2 regions of the Brevibacillus parabrevis genome follow, and region 2 is predicted to be linked to the other one. Evidence: a T-box and tRNA genes for the amino acid it is inferred to sense, from the RefSeq annotation. Region 2 holds a T-box; the other holds one or more tRNA genes.
The links. A T-box is a leader RNA that pairs with one kind of tRNA and senses whether it is charged. The one in region 2 lies ahead of ileS (isoleucine--tRNA ligase), so its partner is inferred to be a tRNA-Ile.

Region 1: it has a tRNA-Ile gene. The T-box ahead of ileS (isoleucine--tRNA ligase) is inferred to sense a tRNA for this amino acid. The anticodon was not compared.

Annotation. Positions count from the first base shown of each region.
Region 1 is NZ_CP064090.1:2,889,070-2,892,486, forward strand. It holds gene IRJ17_RS13780 (alpha/beta hydrolase) at 1-53, opposite strand, end outside; gene IRJ17_RS13785 (phosphatidylglycerophosphatase A family protein) at 300-899, shown strand; gene IRJ17_RS13790 (hypothetical protein) at 1,143-1,583, shown strand; tRNA gene IRJ17_RS13795 (tRNA-Ile) at 1,874-1,950, shown strand; tRNA gene IRJ17_RS13800 (tRNA-Val) at 1,995-2,070, shown strand; gene drmA (DISARM system helicase DrmA) at 2,706-3,417, shown strand, end outside.
Region 2 is NZ_CP064090.1:5,386,984-5,390,400, reverse strand. It holds gene IRJ17_RS24775 (thioredoxin family protein) at 1-538, shown strand, start outside; gene IRJ17_RS24770 (MFS transporter) at 571-1,776, shown strand; T-box leader at 1,847-2,105, shown strand; gene ileS (isoleucine--tRNA ligase) at 2,158-3,417, shown strand, end outside.

The DNA of each region.
Region 1 (3,417 bases), 2.5 Mb from region 2:
TTTTCCGGCGTTCCGAGCAGCCGGCTGTCCAAGACGATTTCCTCAAGGGCCACAGCAGTGTCCTCCTTCTGGGTGTTCTTCGCAAAATTTATTATACAGGAGAGCACATAACCTGCCCAATGCTTTCGTGTGCCCCAGCGCATCGTCGCGAGCTAGTTTGCCCTTCAAGCATTTTGCTGTGGCGGGGCAGGAGGGCGAATTACCAATTATTTGGGCGAAAGATTGTCGCAATTTTGTCACCATGTGATACTATGGTAGGAAACGACTTCACTCGATTTGTGGAAGGGGTTGTCTCTTATATGAAGAAGCAAGTACACAGCATCGAAGTCAGAAACGCTGCTCTCAACCGTCTGGCAGAACGTGGCGTCACGGTGGAGGATATCGCTGAGATTGTCTATCTCATGCAGGCCCCCTATCACCCTGGCCTGACCATAGAACCGTGCATCGAGAGCGTAAAAGCCGTCTTGGAAAAAAGGGAAATGCAGCACGCCATTTTGGTAGGCGTTGAGTTGGATACGCTGGCGGAAAAAGGACTGTTGTCCGAGCCGCTCCAATCGATCATCGCAACGGACGAAGGCCTGTTCGGATGCGACGAGACATTGGCACTAGGCTCCGTCTTCGGATACGGCAGCATCGCAGTTACCACTTTTGGTCACTTGGACAAACATAAAGTGGGCGTCATCAAAAGACTGGACACCAAGTCGGAAGAAGGCCGCGTCCACACCTTCCTCGACGATCTCGTAGCCAGCGTGGCCGCAAACGCCTCCAGCCGCATGGCTCACCGCATGCGGGATGAGCAGGAAGCAGAACAAGCCCGCTTGGAAGCCGAAGCACTCAAGCGCGGGGAAGCCAAGCTGCGCGTGGAGGAAAAGGCCGGGGGAACCGAGCAGGCGGGGTAAATGCGTTGCTGCGTAGGTTGGCGGTTTTGATGGTTGAGAGGATTTAGGTGGCTTGGATTGTTACCTACCTATCTTTGTGTGGTTGTTTTGGGCAGGGATTAGAGAGCAGGGGTAAGGTAAGAAAGAGCAAGGAAGCGGAATTTTGTTGGCGGGATTGTGAAAAGCCTGTCGGTCTTGAAAAGGTAGTAGATGGTAAAAAGATAGAGCGTTGTAAAAATCTAGTGAAGATCCAAAAATAGTAAATTGTATAAAGTAATCAAGAGCCATTTTTTCGTTGGTGCTGTTCCCATTTGGGCTGCCGCTTGCAGGAGCGAGAGGCAGGAAGGGTGGGGAGAGGAGCGGCGGGGATGGCTTTTGGGGTTCGGGGGTGAGAGTAGGGGGAGGGGGAAGTTAAAGTGTTGGAGTAGGGGAAGAAGAGGGATAAAGAGCAAGGACAAGAGCAAGGACAAGAGCAAGGACAAGAGCAAGGACAAGAGCAAGGACAAGAGCAAGGACAAGAGCAAGGACAAGAACAAGGACAAGAGCAAGAGCAAGGACAAGAGCAAGAACAAGAACAAGAACAAGAACAAGAACAAGAACAAGAACAAGAACAAGAACAAGAACAAGAACAAGAACAAGAACAAGAGCAATGCGACGGCACTCCCTCCCGATCCCCACTTTTCATTCCCCAAGCCCCAAAACTGATGGATGTAGCAATGATTTAGGAGTGTACTTAGAAAAGGGGGGCAGTCAGTAACAACTTGGAAAAGTTGAGGAGTGGAGGGCGAGGAAAAATTTATCGGTTATTTTTCAGCAGAAAGGGGAGACAGCTTGAGTTTTATAGGTGGTGAATACGCAATAAAGTAGGTTTTAAGCGGGTTTTTCAAGTTCTTTTGGTCAGAGTGAAAAAAATTACAAGAAATTATTCATTTCCTCTTGAAATCCAATTTAGGATGCTGTATAGTAATAAATGTGATCGACGTCCGGTGCGATTGGGGCCCTTAGCTCAGTTGGTCAGAGCGGTCGGCTCATAACCGATTGGTCGTAGGTTCGAGTCCTACAGGGCCCACCATTAAGTGAGTACATACGTTTCACAAGGTCACATACATATCCCATGATCCGGTAGCTCAGTTGGGAGAGCACCATCTTGACAGGGTGGGGGTCGCTGGTTCGAACCCAGTCCGGATCACCATAAAACAAACGATAAAACCCTTGTTATTCAAGGGTTTTTCTTTTTGTCTTGAAGTAGGGTGATCGGGAGCGCCCCCTAAAATAGTTTTCGTGGTCAAGAATTGGTCAAGAATAGTATTCTGGTCAATAGTGACTAATGTTTCCAGCTTAACATAGTTACGATAATAATTTGCGTAACTCGTTTATGGATTCATCGAGGAGTATCTGGATTAACTGTTAAAGTCCCATGTTATAAACAAGCATTAATGTCATTCTGTTACGCTGTTCGTCCCCCCAAAAGCATCCACCATCTATAAGTTCTAGTTTGTTTTCATAAGGTGTATGCCTTCTCCAGATCGAATAGTCTACTTTCTGGGGCGTAGCTTTCTTGGTATTATCAAGTGATGTTATCCTTTATTTAGATAGAATCATATTTTCAGAAAACGGAAAGGGGTAAGCTAATTATTTGTACTAACTTTTTTACACAATATTACTTTCATTGGTAAAACAATACTAATACTTGTTGAGTATTTTCTAAAAACTGTGAAAGTTTTTGCTGGGCTTTTCTATAATTGTTGTTTACTGGAAGAGGATTTTTGTCGTTTTATCTCGAATACAAGCCCTTTGTACTAGGAAATTAGACAAGGGGTTGATCAAATGGAAAGAGCAATAATTCTAGGGGAACTAATTAGAGAAGTATTAGGTCCCCGAAATGGAGCTAATGAAACTTTACCAAATGACTTTGATCCTAGAAATGAATATATTGTTGGCGTACTTTCGCCAAGGAGTGCGAATACAACTAGAGACATTGATGCTGAAGCCGAATTAATGAATGATGGGGAAGATGATGAACAGGATTCAAATGATGATTCTTTTGAGCCTGCGATAGCTGGTTCACCATCTTTAGATCCAAAATCACTTCCTAAATCGATGGGAATTTCATTCGTCGCAGAAATTTCATCTGAAAATGCTTTGGCTAATGTATGTTTTACATGGGGAAGATACATATCTAATGGGACTGAGTGGCTTCGAAAGCCATATTGGTTCCATAAAGAGTTCAATATCACTACTAATCATTATTGGTGTGATAATGAAAAAACTGGTGTAGAGTTTTTTGTAAGGACTCTTAAAATTGCAACTGATCGCTATAAGATTTCTATCTTTTTGGTTAACAATACTCCATTGGATAACCATTCTAAGCCAACTACAGCTGATTTCGTATTTCAACCTGAAATCCGCATAAATAAAGTGTCTGGATTTGAGTTTTGTGCTCTTGATGACGAAACAATATATGATAATGCAAGTGTAAGTGAACTTGAAGAGGAGGATTCACTTAAACTTCTATATAAGGAAAGGACTGCTATTGCTA
Region 2 (3,417 bases):
GTTTGAAAAAGGAATGACGTTTGAGCAGTATCGCGACAGCATGAATGTGAACAAGCAAGAGTTGAGCCGCGTCTACGAGCAGCTGACGTTCAGCGAGGAAGATCTCGCGTTTTGGAAGGAGCTGTCCGCGCGCAACTGGAAAGGCATCGTGCTGACAGCCGACTGGTGTGGAGATGCGGCGCTGTGCGTTCCGGTCATTCAACGCATCGCGGAAGAAAGCAATATCGAGCTGCGCTTCCTCATTCGCGACGAGAATCTGGAGCTGATGGACCAATACTTGACGAACGGTACAGCGCGGGCGATCCCGATTTTCGTTTTCCTCGATCAGGATGGTTACGAAGCTTGTGTCTGGGGGCCGCGCTCGCCAGAGGTGCAGGAAATGATCACGACTGCGCGGGCGACGCTGCCTGCGACCGATGCGCCGGATTTTGAGGAGAAGCAAAAGCAGCTGTATCGGACGTTCAAGGAAACGATCACGACTGATCCTGCGGTGTGGCGCACCGTGATCGAAAGCGTGAAGGCGAGGCTCAAAGCGTAAAGAGAAAAAATAAACAGGATAGGATTGGATCAATGAAAAGTGAAAATGCAGAGAATAGCGGGCGACCGATTCTCTTTTTGATGATGAACATGTTTATTGCCATGCTCGGAATCGGCTTGATTATCCCGATTTTGCCCGAGTTTTTGAAAGAATTTGGAGCAGGCGGGAAGACGGCTGGCTACTTGGTGGCAGCGTTTGGTTTGACGCAGTTTCTGTTCTCTCCGATCGCGGGAGAGTGGTCGGACAAATACGGTCGGAAAATCATGATCGTCTCCGGCCTGGTGTTGTTTACGATTTCGAATCTGGTGTTTGCCCTGGCCGAACAGACATGGGTGCTCTACCTCTCCCGTTTGATCGGGGGAATCGGCGCCGCTTCGATGATTCCTTCCATGCTCGCGTACGTCGCCGATATTACGACCGAGGACAAGCGCGGAAAAGGCTTGGGACTGCTTGGCGCGGCGATGTCTCTCGGATTCGTGATCGGGCCGGGGATCGGCGGTTTTCTCGCCGAGCTTGGGCTGCGGATGCCGTTTTACATTTCCGCGGCGGTAGGGGCCGTGGCGACGATCGGCTCCGTGCTCTTTTTGTCTGAGTCATTGCCAAAAGACAAACAGCTGGCAGCCCGCCGTTCGGAGCAGAAGAAAGAAAATATTTTCCTGCAACTCGGCAAGTCTTTCCAGTCGTCGTATTTCATCATGCTCGTGCTGATTTTTACGATGACTTTCGGGCTGGCGAACTTTGAAGTAATTTTTCCGCTCTTCGTAGATGCGAAGTTCGGCTATACGCCGCGTGACATCTCGATCATCATCACGGTCGGAGCGTTGGCTGGAACGATTGTGCAGGCTATGCTGATCGGGAAGCTGATCTCCCGTTTTGGAGAAAAGAAGCTGATCAACTGGACGTTTTTCAGCTCGGCGGTCACGATGGTGCTGATGCTTTTGTCAGGGAACTTCTGGTATATGCTCGTCTTGACTGTGCTGTTCTTTACCTTGACCTCGATCATGCGTCCGGCGATCAATACGCTCATCTCCAAGCGGGCCGGGGATGAACAAGGCTTTGTCGCCGGGATGAACAACGCCTACATGAGTCTGGGCAACATTTTTGGCCCGGCTGTGGCGGGTACTTTGTACGGAATGCATGTGAACGCACCGTACTTGTTCGGAGCGATCGTCCTTGTCCTAAGCTTGTTCCTGTCGCGCGTGGAAAGCCGCAGAAGCTTGAAGCGGGTCGCGGCGTAACAGACCGCTTGCTTTCGTTTCTTGACAAAGCTGGAAAACTGATGTAAAAAGAAGGTACGAATTGAACTGATCAAATTCATTGACGAGAAAGAGTACGCTAAACCCCTTGTTCCCCAGAGAGTTGGCCTAGTGCTGAAAGCCAACGTTCAAGACTTAGCCGAAAATCCTCTCCGAGAAGGAAAGCTGAAGCGCAACAAAGTAAGCTGACCCGGGACCCCGCCGTTACAAGGGGCGCGTATGATGGTACGTAGCAGAGGTGTCGAAGCGTCACGTTTTCGTGATCGTTTCGGAACAAGGGTGGTAACGCGAGATGAAATCTCGTCCCTTCGGGGGCGGGATTTTTTGCGTTTTCGGACATCAATCGCAGGAGGGATGAGTGAAATGAGAAAAGTCGACGTCAAAGAAAAGGCGAGGGCACGCGAGCTGCGTGTGCTGGCGCAATGGAAAGAGAATGGCACCTTTCAAAAATCGATGGACAATCGGCTCGGCAAACCGAACTACGTGTTTTACGAAGGGCCGCCGACGGCAAATGGTCAGCCGCATATCGGACACGTGCTCGGGCGGGTGATCAAAGACTTCATCGGGCGTTACAAAACGATGTCTGGATACCGTGTCGTGCGCAAAGCAGGCTGGGATACGCATGGCTTGCCAGTGGAGCTTGGCGTGGAAAAGCAGTTGGGCATCTCGGGGAAGCATGAGATCGAGAACTACGGTGTGGCGAAGTTCGTGGAGCGCTGCAAGGCGAGCGTGTTCGAGTACGAGAAGCAATGGCGGGAGCTGACGGAGGCAATCGGCTACTGGACGGATATGAATCATCCGTACGTGACGCTCACTAACGACTACATCGAAAGTGTCTGGCACATTTTGGCTACGATCCACAAAAAGGGGCTGTTGTACAAAGGGCATCGCGTCAGTCCGTACTGCCCGGATTGCCAGACGACGCTCAGCTCTCACGAAGTAGCGCAAGGCTACGAAGATGTGAAGGACTTGAGCGCGACGGTCAAGTTCCGCAGCAAGCAGGGGGAGGAAGTGTTTCTCGCCTGGACGACCACGCCGTGGACGCTTCCGGCAAACGTGGCTCTCGCCGTCAACAAAGAGCTGGACTACGTGCGCGTGAAGCAAAACGGCGAAGTGTACGTCGTCGCGAAAAATCTCGCAGACAAAGTGTTCACCGATGCATATGAAGTGTTGTCTACGCACAAAGGGGCGGAATTTGTCGGGACGGAATACGAGCCGCCGTACAGCTACGTCCGCGTGGAAAAAGGGCATGTCATCGTCGACGCCGAGTATGTCAGCGATACGAGCGGGACGGGGATCGTCCATACGGCTCCCGCCCACGGAGAGGACGACTATCGCACGACCCGTCAGCACGGACTGGACTTCGTGAACGTAGTCAATCTGGCTGGGCGTTACACGGAGCAAATTACCGATTTTGCCGGGCGCTTCGTCAAGGAGTGCGACGTCGACATCGTCAAAGACTTGGCCCATCGCGGACTGTTGTTCTCCAAGGAACGGTACGAGCACAGCTATCCGTTTTGCTGGCGCTGCAAGTCGCCCTTGCTCTACTACGCGATGGAAAGCTGGTTCATCCAGACGACGGCGATCAAGGATCAGCTGATCGCCAACAACAGCAAAGTCGAA